Regions from separate parts of the Bacillus sp. NPDC094064 genome, predicted to be linked through region 3. Evidence: riboswitches for the same ligand, from Rfam matches in the RefSeq annotation. Region 3 holds a riboswitch; each other region holds the start of a gene.
The links. Region 3 has a riboswitch for lysine ahead of ACQKNI_RS17025 (amino acid permease). Riboswitches for the same ligand answer to the same signal wherever they lie in the genome.
Positions count from the first base shown of each region.

Region 1: linked by a shared signal. The riboswitch ahead of ACQKNI_RS07455 (aspartate kinase) and the one ahead of ACQKNI_RS17025 (amino acid permease) in region 3 are both predicted to bind lysine.
Region 2: linked by a shared signal. The riboswitch ahead of ACQKNI_RS02075 (amino acid permease) and the one ahead of ACQKNI_RS17025 (amino acid permease) in region 3 are both predicted to bind lysine.
Region 4: linked by a shared signal. The riboswitch ahead of lysA (diaminopimelate decarboxylase) and the one ahead of ACQKNI_RS17025 (amino acid permease) in region 3 are both predicted to bind lysine.

Region 1 is NZ_JBNNUI010000002.1:552,891-556,107, reverse strand. It holds gene ACQKNI_RS07460 (DoxX-like family protein) at 1-624, opposite strand, end outside; lysine riboswitch at 816-1,002, shown strand; gene ACQKNI_RS07455 (aspartate kinase) at 1,204-2,433, shown strand; gene asnA (aspartate--ammonia ligase) at 2,636-3,217, opposite strand, start outside.
Region 2 is NZ_JBNNUI010000001.1:385,983-389,199, forward strand. It holds gene ACQKNI_RS02070 (iron-sulfur cluster biosynthesis family protein) at 1-194, opposite strand, end outside; gene ACQKNI_RS02075 (amino acid permease) at 309-1,775, opposite strand; lysine riboswitch at 1,889-2,081, opposite strand; gene ACQKNI_RS02080 (GNAT family N-acetyltransferase) at 2,403-2,864, shown strand; gene ACQKNI_RS02085 (sulfite exporter TauE/SafE family protein) at 2,885-3,217, opposite strand, start outside.
Region 3 is NZ_JBNNUI010000007.1:89,614-92,830, reverse strand. It holds gene racE (glutamate racemase) at 1-679, opposite strand, end outside; lysine riboswitch at 879-1,060, shown strand; gene ACQKNI_RS17025 (amino acid permease) at 1,208-2,632, shown strand; gene ACQKNI_RS17020 (ABC transporter permease) at 2,693-3,217, shown strand, end outside.
Region 4 is NZ_JBNNUI010000002.1:235,062-238,278, reverse strand. It holds gene lysA (diaminopimelate decarboxylase) at 15-1,331, opposite strand; lysine riboswitch at 1,512-1,693, opposite strand; gene ACQKNI_RS05820 (DUF3888 domain-containing protein) at 1,783-2,178, opposite strand; gene ACQKNI_RS05815 (LTA synthase family protein) at 2,433-3,217, shown strand, end outside.

The DNA of each region.
Region 1 (3,217 bases), on a different contig from region 3:
ACCAATTATGACCGAAAGCATTTTCACTTCTTCTGGATGGGTAAAGATTATTTTCGGTACAATCCCTTGATATAGCCATACAAAAGAAAATAAAAAACAAACGAGCCAATATGTCATTGTTCTTCTAATTAGCAACTTAGGATGAAGTCCCTTTTCTAACCATAATTTTAAAGCATCAAAACTCCAAGCAGTCGCAGAGCCTAATAACGGGCGAAAAATATATGAATCTATTACATTTCCTATACGGCCAAATCTTGTATCATAATCATATTGCGTTTCAAAATGAATGTATTCATTATTCGGTGTATACTTCCAATACCCACGCCCCATTTGTATAAGCGATAATTGATTGTCTGTCCAAAATTTCAAAGACGAAATTCGTTCTCCAGTTTCTTTTCTAATCTCACCTATCGATTCCCCTTCCCCAGCTATTTCAAGTCCAAATCCGATCTTTGTTTTATACAAAAATTGCTGCGGTTCTCCCTCTTTTTTCTCTAAATACGAAATTTCAGTAAAGCGAGCATCCCACTCTGTATGTATGTCTGGTTCTTGCGTATATTCCCATAATTTCTCTATCGTTGTTTCCATTTCTATCGAAACATAAATAGGTTTTTTCCTTTGCATTCTTCCACCTCCAGTGCACTATATTTTTAATGTACATGCAATGAGTTTATTTTGCTACATTTTTCACAAACTCCCCCGTAAATAGAAAGAATTTTAAAAAAATACATAAAACACTTGATTCCCCGGAAAATTTAAATTATTATAAAACAAATGTTACCCACAACTTTATAAATCAAACACTCTCGCCTAAAACGTGAGATAGAGGTTGCAATACTTATAAGTATTCTAATGGAGACACAGAGATGTCTATGAAATTAGAAGAAAGGAAGTGTTGCCGAAATTGATAAACTTCTCTGCATTTATCAATTGGGGCTGTTTTCGAATAGAAACAGAACTGTCATATGTACAAACATGTACGTATGAAGAGCTATCTACAAAAAAGAGATATCATTTTCATGATATTCCTTTTTTGGCGGTTTTTTTATTAGCTCCGTTTTCTGTTTCCCTTTTCCTGTAACAGCACCATCCTCACTTATTTGAGATGGTGTTTTTTGTTTTTCTCTCTGGTAACTACAGGAATATTGGGATTTGCATATGTCCTAACCTATTCTTAAAAATGGACGAAAGAAGGAATTCGTAATGGAAACGATTGTACAAAAATTTGGTGGCACTTCTGTCGGAAGCGTCGAACGCATTCAACATGTAGCAAATTTAATTATTGAAGAATATGAAAGGGGACATAGCGTTGTCTCTGTCGTTTCGGCAATGGGCAAAAGCACGGATGAACTAGTAGCACTTGCTAACGCTGTTACGGAAAACCCAAGTAAACGTGAAATGGACATGCTTCTATCTACAGGAGAACAAGTGACCATTTCATTATTAACAATGGCATTACAAACAAAAGGCTATAACGCCATTTCATTAACAGGATGGCAAGCTGGTATTACGACAGAATCTGTACATGGTAGTGCACGGATTACTGACATTAATACAGATCGTATTCAGTCTTATCTTGCTGAAGGCACAATTGTTATCGTAGCTGGTTTCCAAGGTATGAGTATAGAAAGTGAAATCACAACGCTTGGACGTGGTGGCTCTGATACGACCGCTGTCGCATTAGCAGCGGCATTAAAAGCGAAAAAATGTGATATTTATACGGATGTGACAGGCGTATACACGACTGATCCACGAGTTGTAAAAACGGCTTACAAATTAGATGAAATTTCTTATGACGAAATGTTAGAGCTTGCCAACCTCGGTGCTGGCGTATTACATCCGCGTGCTGTTGAATTTGCTAAAAATCATAATGTCGTTTTAGAAGTCCGCTCAAGTATGGAACAAGAAAACGGAACAATTGTAAAAGGAGAATGTAACATGGAACAACAATCAATCGTTAAAGGTATTGCATTTGAGGATAATATTACACGTGTCACAATTAAAGGATTGGAACAAGGCTCACTTTCAACAGTTTTCTCTACATTAGCAGCAGCACACATTAATGTAGATATTATCATTCAAAGTATTACAAATGAAGGAACTGTTCATCTCTCCTTCTCCATTCACTCTAATGATTTAAGAGAAACTTTAGAAGTGTTGGAACAAAATCAAGAAACTCTTCACTATGAGTCAGTAGAACATGAAAATCATTTAGCAAAAGTATCAATTGTAGGATCTGGTATGGTATCTAACCCAGGTGTCGCTGCAAATATGTTCACTACTTTAAAAGAAGAAGATATTCATATTAAAATGGTAAGTACATCAGAAATTAAAGTATCTGTCGTTATTGACCGCCTTCATTTAGTTACAGGTGTTGAGGCGCTGCATCAATCATTTATGGCGAAAATTGAGCCTTTAGTACAAATGGTATAATTTAATATTTTTATTGCAACTTACAAAAGTCATATAAATCTATTTCCTTCCTATTTATAAATAAAAAGCTGTTTGCATAGATTTCAAGATTCTATACAAACAGCTTTTTAACATATTATTGACATCCAAAAATCATTATAAAACACTCAAATTAATCGTCATACTCTTTCCTAGGAAATACTACTGACTCTTCTCACTTCTATTAAAACAGATGAATGTTTTCTTTCTTACAAGCTGCACGTAAATCGTCAGGCCATACAGAAGATTGAACTTCACCAATATGTGCTTTACGTAGGAAATACATGCACATTCTTGATTGTCCGATACCACCACCAATTGTTAATGGTAGTACGTCTTCTAATATCCCTTTATGGAAATCATACTCACGTTTGAAGTCATCACCTGTTTTCGTTAATTGCTCATCAAGTGATTTACTATCAACACGAATTCCCATTGATGATAATTCGAATGAAGCTTGTAGTACTGGGTGCCAGAATAAAATGTCACCGTTTAATTTCCAATCGTCATAATCAGCTGCACGTCCGTCATGTTTTTCACCTGAACGAAGTACATCACCAATTCCGATAATAAAGACTGCACCGTGTTCTTTCGCAATTGCATGTTCACGATCTTTCGGTGTTAATTCTGGATATTTATCTTCCAGCTCCTGAGAAGTAACGAAGACGATTTCTTCTGGTAAATACTTTCCTAGGAACGGATACTTTTCAAATAAGTGATCTTCTAAATCTTTGAATATTCCATAAATTGTTTGTACTGTTTTTTG
Region 2 (3,217 bases), on a different contig from region 3:
GAATCCATTTGTACGATGAAATCAGCATCTTCATATACAATATCATCGGCATGATAAGTATCCCAAATTAAATCCACATCAACGAAAATGCTACAAGAGTTTGTCATTGTCCCTCTAATGCGAATGATCTTTTTATCTTCACGTTCTAATCTATGTATAGCTGCTTTTGCTTCATCAGTAATACGAATGTTCATAGTATCCCAACCTTTATGTATATTTCCTTTATTATTGCAAAAACAGGAGCAATAGGGAAGGGAGAAGCATTGCAATAAAAAACGAGCAAACAAATTTGTTTGCTCGTTGCACTTTTATTTTAGTTCACATTTATCAAGTGGAATCACTTTTGTTTTCTTCGTAAATTTATATCCTAACCATAGTACTAAGAAAAGTGGTAAACCGATGTAAGAAACGAATACACCGTTCCAATCGATAGATTCTCCCATAAATGCGCCATAGTTTTGTCCTAAAATGACGATGACACAAAGTGCAAATGCGAAGATTGGACCGAACGGGAACCATTTTGCTCTATATGGTAAGTCTTTTAAATCTTTTCCTTGTGCGATATATGCTTTACGGAAACGATAATGACTAATTGCAATCCCAACCCATGCGATAAAGCCAGACATTCCAGATGCGTTTAATAACCAAATGTATACAACGCCGTCACCGAATAAAGAAGCGATGAAAGCGACACTACCAACAATTGATGTTACGATTAATGCGTTAACAGGTACGCCGCGGCTATCCAATTTCCCTAAGAACTTCGGTGCTTTGCCTTGGCGAGCTAAATCCCAAAGCATACGAGTTGATGCATACATACCAGAGTTACCAGCAGATAGTACGGCAGTTAAAATAACAGCGTTCATAACAGAAGCAGCAAAGGCAACGCCCGCTTTTTCAAAAATAAGTGTAAATGGACTTACTGTAACATCACTTGCAGCAAGGCTTTCAGTTGTGTAAGGAATTAATAAACCGATAACGAGAATCGCAAGGATATAGAATAAAAGAATACGCCAAAAGATCGAACGAATTGCTTTCGGAATATTGCGTTCTGGATCAGACGTTTCACCAGCAGCTACCCCAAGTAATTCAGTACCTTGGAAGGAGAAACCAGCTGCCATAAATACACCGATAATTGCCATAATGCCGCCGTTAAATGGTGCATCTGCAACAGTGAAGTTTTTAAAGCCAACAGATTCGCCGCCCATAATGCCGAAAATCATCATAAAACCGACAATTAAAAAGATAATAATCGTAACTACTTTAATAAGTGCGAACCAATATTCAGATTCACCAAACCCTTTAACAGATAAGTAGTTTAAAAGGAAAATAATAGCTAAACAAAGGCCACTCCAAACGAGTGAAGGTGTATCTGGAAACCAAAATTTCATAATTAACGATACAGCTGCGAGTTCAGCCGCTATCGTAATTGCCCAGTTATACCAATAGTTCCATCCTAGTGCGAAACCAAGTGATGGATCAACAAATTTTGTTGCATACGTGCTGAAAGATCCAGTTACAGGCATGTATGCTGCGAGTTCTGCTAAGCTTGTCATTAAGAAATAAACCATAATACCAATTGCGGCGTATGCAACTAATGCACCACCAGGTCCAGCTGTATGGATAACACCACCGCTGGCAAGAAATAGTCCGGTACCAATTGTACCACCGAGAGAAATCATCGTAAGGTGTCTTGATTTTAAACTACGTTTTAATTCACCTTTTCCTTGTGTAGTTTGCGTTTTAGAGGTAGTTTGATTCGTTGCGCTATTCATGTTCAACACTCCTTTTCTTGTAAGATAGGAAGGAGCGGGGGGAGAAAAGTACAAAAAACCGCCAAAGGAATTTGGCGGAACGTTTCACAAATAACCACCCCATCATACCCTTCCGTTAAGATAGCACCCCACGTTTACACGGTAATTTTGTAAACGTGACAGTTCTGTTCCTTTCGGAGACAGCCCCAGCTTATAGTTCCAGAGAAGAAATATAAACTTCGGCAACTTTTCCTTTCAAACGGAGTCGGTGACATTCTCTGTGTCTCGTCCATTTTACTTTTAAAAGTCGCAACCTCTACCTCATCGGACTGATGAGGATTTATATATTGCTAAGATTTTTAATATATCGCAATTGTAATCACTTTCTGAATATATTGCAAGGGATTTTGTTAGGAAAAGTCAAAAAATATCGGTTATTGTTTAGGAAACGTTTGCAAAACTCCACCCGAACCTACTGTTATGTAACAAAAAATAAAGAAAGAAATTGTTATACAAATGTTTCGCAAAAAATGATGAAAAACCCTTTAAAATTAAAAGAAAATTCGGAAAATATAATTCGACATTCATAATGTGGTCATATTTTTTGTTATAATGAGATAAACGTTTAAAGGAAAAGGGGAAATCATTATGAAATTAGAAACGGAAAGGCTCTATATAGTACCATGTACAGAAGAGATGTTTCGTGTTGCTGAAAAACAAGGGTATAACAGTGGTCCGCATATTATAGGCCATGTAGAACATGTAAAAGAAGATGCGGCTTTATTACCTTGGGGCGCATGGTATGTCATTCGAAAAGAAGATGACATCGTACTAGGGGATATAGGTTTTAAAGGGAAACCAAGCGAGAATGGTACAGTAGAAATTGGTTACGGTTTTATTGAGAAATATTGGAATAAAGGATATGCTACAGAATCTGTAGCTGAATTAATAAAGTGGGCTTTTCAGACAGGAGAAGTAGAAACGGTTATTGCAGAGACACTTCAAGATAATTATGGTTCAATCCGTGTATTAGAAAAATTACATATGAAGAGAGTAGAAGCTACAGAAACGATGATCAATTGGAAAATAGAAAAATACCGCTCGAAATAAATCGGGCGGTATTTTTGTAATTAAGGTAGTATTTGTTTTTGATCTGTCGGGTATCCAATTGTCGAATGTTTCGAATGATTACGGACAGCAATAAAAATAGATATAATAACGACAAGACCAACTGCCACGTAAGAAAGTGAAATAATAGTTGGATCCACTTTAAATGTTGTAAGTAGTGTACGTATATTCGTAAAAATAATAAGACCACCAACTAATACGCCAAGTAAATGAGATGGAACGATGCGTACTAACCATGCTGCAATTGGAGCTGCAACAATACCGCCAAGCATTAAGGAGAATACCCAAACCCAGCTTACTTGTTCCCAGCCAAGTGAGATGAAGAAGCCGATTGT
Region 3 (3,217 bases):
CTTTGTGCTGTAAAATTGTACTTAACTCTATCGCTGTTTCTTCTGCAGAACTAATAATCCTTACATCCTCTCCTAGTTCCTCTTTAATATAAGACTCTAAAAGTGGATAATGCGTACATCCGAGAATTAACGTATCTATATCTTCTTTCGTTAATGGCAGTAAAGCTTGTTTCACTTGCTGCGCTACATATGCTATATCTTCTAATTGATTTTCTACAACTGTAGCTAAAGTCGGACACGCGTGACTATGCACTTCCAAATATGTATCAAGCTCGTGTAATGCTTTTTCATACATATTAGACTGGATCGTACCTACAGTTCCAATTACTCCGATTTTCCCTTTCTTTGTCACTTTAATTGCCGCTCTTGCTCCTGGATGTATAACGCCAATAACCGGAATGGACAGTGCTTCTTGCAGCGCAGTCAATGCAGCTGCTGCACCAGTATTACATGCTACAACTAGAGCTTTTAACGGAAACTGTTGGAGGAATTCAACCATTTCAAATATGAAAGATTGTACCTCCTCTACACTTCTTGGTCCATACGGACAACGCTTATTATCACCAATATAATAAATGCTCTCTTTAGGCAATTGTCTTATAATTTCACTCGCAACTGTTAATCCCCCAACTCCCGAATCTAGCACACCTATTACGGAATTTTTATGACCTGTAGACATATACTTCATCCCCTTCTCAATCTTCTAGCTCTCATAATATTTATTATATTATGAAAGTTCAATATTACATAATAATCCCTTCCCTTTTAATCACAAACTCTTCTCTATAATCTGATTATTGATATATCCATTGACGTATAAAAATTCATTTGTTACTCTTAAATACGTTAATTTAATATTTAAATCCTCATTCGTATCTCGGTGAGGTAGAGGTTGCAATCATTAAGAGTATCATTTCAGGAGATGTAGTGGCATTGATGAAGAAATGAGAAAGGAATGGTTGCCGAAGTAAGTCGTGTCCACCATGCACGCTTGCTGGGTCTGCATTTAATAAGTGCAGAACTGTCACAAACGTTTCGTTTGTGGAGAGCTATCGAGAGGTATGTCGTGGGTTTCTTATAAGATAGAAAGCATGTAACGGCAAATTACGTGCTTTTTTTGTTTTGTTTGGGACTTCTCTTCCTGACTTGGGAAGACATACATATCTCCTCGCTTGACTTGGTTATACTAACTTTGGAGGTATTTTCTATGCAACAAAAAAAATGGGGCTTTTGGGTACTAACAGCTTTCGTTGTCGGTAACATGGTTGGCGCTGGTATTTTCATGGTGCCAAGTACGTTGGCACAAACAGCAAGCCCTCTCGGTGTCACTTTAGCTTGGTTAACAACAGGGTTTGGTGTTTTAATGCTAGCTCTTGTTTTCGGTAATTTAGCAATTCGTCGTCCTGATTTAACGACAGGACCACAAAGTCATGCATATGCTTTATTCTCATCACCAAAAAAGAAAAAAATGGCTGGTTTCAGTATGGTATGGGGATATTGGGTTGCAAACTGGGCAAGTAACGTTGCCATCATTACATCATTTGCGGGATACTTATCACTTTTCTTCCCGATTATGAAAGATACACGACTACTATTTTCAATCGGCTCTTTCAATGTAGAAGTTGGAAAACTTATTACATTTACTATTTGTTCCGCCTTACTATGGGGAACTCATTTAATTTTAACAAACGGTGTAAGCGGAGCTGGAAAACTAAACTTCATAGCAACTACAACGAAAATAACTGGATTCCTTTTATTCATCGTCGTTACTTTATTTGCATTCGAAGCTTCAAAATTTGGACAATGGTACACACCGATGATCGATAAAGAAGGCGTATCACACGGCCTCCTTTCACAAGTAAATTTAGCTGCTCTTACAACGCTTTGGGCATTTATAGGGATTGAATCAGCGGTTCTTTTATCAAACCGAGCTACCTCTCCCAAAACAGTAAAACGTGCAACAGTTGCAGGATTATTAATTACAGTTGCCATTTACTTAGGAATTACAATTTTAACAATGGGTGTACTTCACGTTGATAAATTACAAGCTTCTGAACGTCCATTAGCAGATGCACTAAACGCTGCAATGGGTCATGGCGGCGGGAAACTTATGGCATTACTTGCTCTTACTTCCCTATTCGGTTCCATCTTAGGCTGGATTTTATTAAGCTCAGAAGTACCTTATCAAGCAGCAAAAGAAGGTTTCTTCCCTTCCTTCTTCGCAAAAACAAACAAAAAAGGAAGTCCAATTTACTCATTACGATTAACAAACATTATGTCGCAAGTGTTCTTATTCTCAACATTATCAGGAACCATTGCGGAAGCTTATACATTCGTTATAACCGTCTCAACACTGGCCTACCTTATTCCATATCTCGTTTCGCCAATCTTCCAGTTAAAACTAGTCGCAACTGGTGAAACGTATAAAAATGAAATGAGTTCGAGAATTATGGATGGCATAGTCGCAGTCATCGCACTTTGCTATGCACTATGGGTTATTAAAACAGGCGCATCTGATATAAAAACGTTCCTTCTCGGAATCGGATTATTCGTAATCGGTTTTGCCTTCTATCCATTAATGAATCGTGATCAGAAAAAAAATGACGAAAAGAAAAACGAGCAAGTTGCATAACGCAATTTGCTCGTTTTTTCTTTTATAAAACATATATAATAGAACAAAGAGGTGAAAAACATGTCAATCGAATCATTATGGAGCAGTCGCTTCCAACAACATATTCAAAATATCATTACATACTTTGCACGTATGATTAACGGTTTACTATATAGCTTCATCTTCGCTTCCTGTATAGGCGCTTACTATTACGCAAAGTTTCTTAAAACAGCTCCTTCTAAAGGAGTATCCTTATTGTTTATTACAATCGTCCTAACCGGGGTTATATCGAGATGCCCGATACGAACATTTATCCAAAAGCCTGATGCTGTCTATTTACTGGCACTAGAAGAGAAGTTAACTTCTTATTTCAAAAAGTCTCTTCTATATAATTACATCATTCAGCTTTTCCCATTATTATTTACGTTCCTCATTCTCGTACCACTTGCACTGCAAGCATTGCAATTAACTGTACCTTTTTTATGTACAATCTTTATCGTTTTAATGATTACGAAAGCTTGGAATATGTACATACATTGGATGTGGCGTGATAGTGATGAAAAAAGCATATGGTTTATCATTCGTATTGCTTGTAACGCACTTATC
Region 4 (3,217 bases), on a different contig from region 3:
ACTCCTTTTCTCATTTAAACAAGTTCTTTAATACGTATGCGATCGTTCCCAATAATATTTTCATATGTTTCGCGCTCTACAACAATTTGTGATGTACCACCTTTCGCGAAGACGACAGCTGGTCTACGAATCCGATTATAATTATTCGCCATTGAGTACCCGTATGCCCCTGTACAAGAAATTGCTAGTAAATCAGCAGAAGCAACTTTCGGTAGAGTAATATCCCAAATTAACATATCTCCACTCTCACAGCATTTCCCTGCAATCGAAACAACTTCCTCGTTCTCATCATTTCCTCGATTCGCTAACATCGCTTCATAACGAGCGTTATATAAGGCCGGTCTTAAATTATCTGTCATTCCACCATCTACTGCAACATATTTCCTTATACCAGGAATATCTTTCACAGATCCGACTGTATAAAGTGTCGTTCCCGCATCACCTACAATACTGCGGCCTGGTTCAACCCAAATTTCTGGCAATGGATAGTTACAGACTGTAAATTGTTCTCTCACTGCACTCGTTACAGCTCGCACATATGTCTCAAGTGTTAATGGCGTATCCGAATCTGTGTAGCGTATTCCGAATCCTCCTCCTACGTTTAACACTTTTACTACATAGTTTGTTTGCTCTCTCACTTCTTCTAAAAAATGGCGTAGAACTTCAATTGCTCGAACAAAACCAGCTGTTTCAAATATTTGTGATCCGATATGCGAATGAATACCTAACACATTATAATTTGATTTTTGTAAAGCAAGATCTATCGCCTGCATCGCTTGACCATTTGAAACACCAAATCCAAATTTTGAATCCTCTTGGCCTGTTGTAATATATTCATGTGTGTGCGCCTCTACTCCAGGCGTTACACGGATTAATATGTTCACAAATTTCCCATATTGCACTGCTAAATCATGTAAAATTTCTAATTCCAAGAAATTATCTACTACAAAACAACCAATATTCGCCTGAAGAGCCATAATCATTTCTTCTTCTGTTTTATTATTTCCGTGAAAATGAATGCGTGATGCCGGAAACCCTGCTTGGAGCGCCGTATACAACTCTCCCCCTGAAACAACATCTAATGACATATTCTCTTCACGAGCTACTCGGCACATCTCCATGCACAAGAACGCCTTGCTTGCATATGCTACTTGATAAGAGAAACCACTTTCTTGAAAAGCACGATGAAATGCACGACATTTCCCTCGAATAGACTCTTCATCGTATACATAAAGTGGTGTTCCGTATTGTTTTGCTAGCTGCGTCGTATCGCACCCTCCAATTTCTAAGTGTCCTTGCCCATTAATTCGGCTTGTGCCGTGTAAATACATTTGAATTCCTCCCTTATTTCCTCTAAAACTCATAACCCCAATCTTCTATTCATTGCAGCACGCTTTTAGATAGACAAAAAACGCGCGGAACAATGTTCACACGCGTTTCTTATTAGGAAAAATATATATTGAAAAAATAAACAAGGTGTTATCTTCTCAAAATAAGAAACCGCATCAACATCTCCAAATAGCTCTCCATAAAATAAATCTTATGACAGTACTACATTTATTCAATGTAGTCCCAATATATGAATAAGGTGGTCATTCTTATATTTCGGCAATAGTCCCTTTCAACCTATGATCACAGATTCCACTAAATCTCCCATAGCTTACTCTTTCCTATCGCGGCCTCTACCTTTGAGAGTAGATGAGGTAAGTCTATTTAATTTTCAAACATCTAATTGTTGCTATTAACAATACCAAAGGACCATTTTATTTGTCAAACAATTTTTTATATTGTTTTTTTGCAGTTTAATTCCGTGTCATTTGGTAAGCGCTTTACTATAATCTTTGTTACTTCCCATTCGCCTTCATCGTTATTAAATGTAATTGTTACTTTTTCAAATGGTGGAGCAATTTTCCCACCAATTCGCTCATACTTCGTCACTTCGATACTCGCTTGAAATAAATATGCACCACTATACACTTTTTTTAAACTAATAATTTTAGGACATTGATAAGGTTTCAAGCTCCCATATTGTTTTTCAATTGCTTTATTTATTTTTGGAAATAAAACAGAATAAAGTGCATCTTCCATAAGAGGGGCATCATATTGAGCTATTGAAACACTCGGTGAAGCAAAAAGGATACAACTACTGCATGCTATACAATATAATAATTTTCGCATTATAACCTCCGTATTATTACGTGATTCTTTCTGCGCACGATCATTATCATACAAAGAAACTCCATTTTATTGTCTCCCACCACTCTTTTTCTACTCAATTATTATAAAAAAGTCCACAACTCCCTTTTATTTTCGTATAATGATACTCATAGTATAATAATCATAATAACAAAGGACTGTTCGTATATATAAAGTGAGGCGCTAATTCAATAGGCTCACAAGAACTGTCATGCTTTTTAGGAGAGGAGTATATTATGCTGCAACGTTTATTTCCAAAACTGCGATTTGCACTCATTGCAGTCGTTTTATTATGGATTAAAACATATATTGTGTACAAGCTAGCATTTGATATTAAAATTGATAACTTCTTTGAAGAATTTATGCTTTTTATTAATCCACTAGCATCGCTACTTTTATTTTTCGGTTTTGCTTTACTTGCATCTAAATATCGAAACCGAATTATAATTGGCATCAGTTTTATACTGTCATTTATTTTATTTGGAAACGCAATGTTTTATGGGTTTTATAACGATTTTGTTACGTTCCCAGTTTTATTCCAAACGAATAATATGGCTGACTTAGGGACGAGTATAAAAGAGCTCTTTACGTATAAAACATTACTTTTATTTGCAGATGCAATTATTTTAATGTTTATTTCGCGTAAATACCCGTCATTTTGTGATAGAACACCACTTTCCCGCTCTGAGAAGCGAACTTTCTTTAGTGGTGTAACAGCATTATTAGCACTGCAAATTGTTGTTTCCGTTATTTATAAACCACAAATGTTCTCACGCTCATTTGACCGTCAAACTGTCGTGAAAAATTTAGGTTTATACACATATCACCTATTTGATATTACACTTCAATCTAAATCTTCGGCTGAACGTGTATTTGCAAGCGGAGACGGATTCTCTGAAATTAAAAACTATACAGACGCAAAAGATAAGCAAGCTGATAAAAACTTATTTGGAGCTGCAAAAGGTAAAAATGTAATTTTAATTTCAATGGAATCTACACAAAGTTTTGTTATTAATAAAAA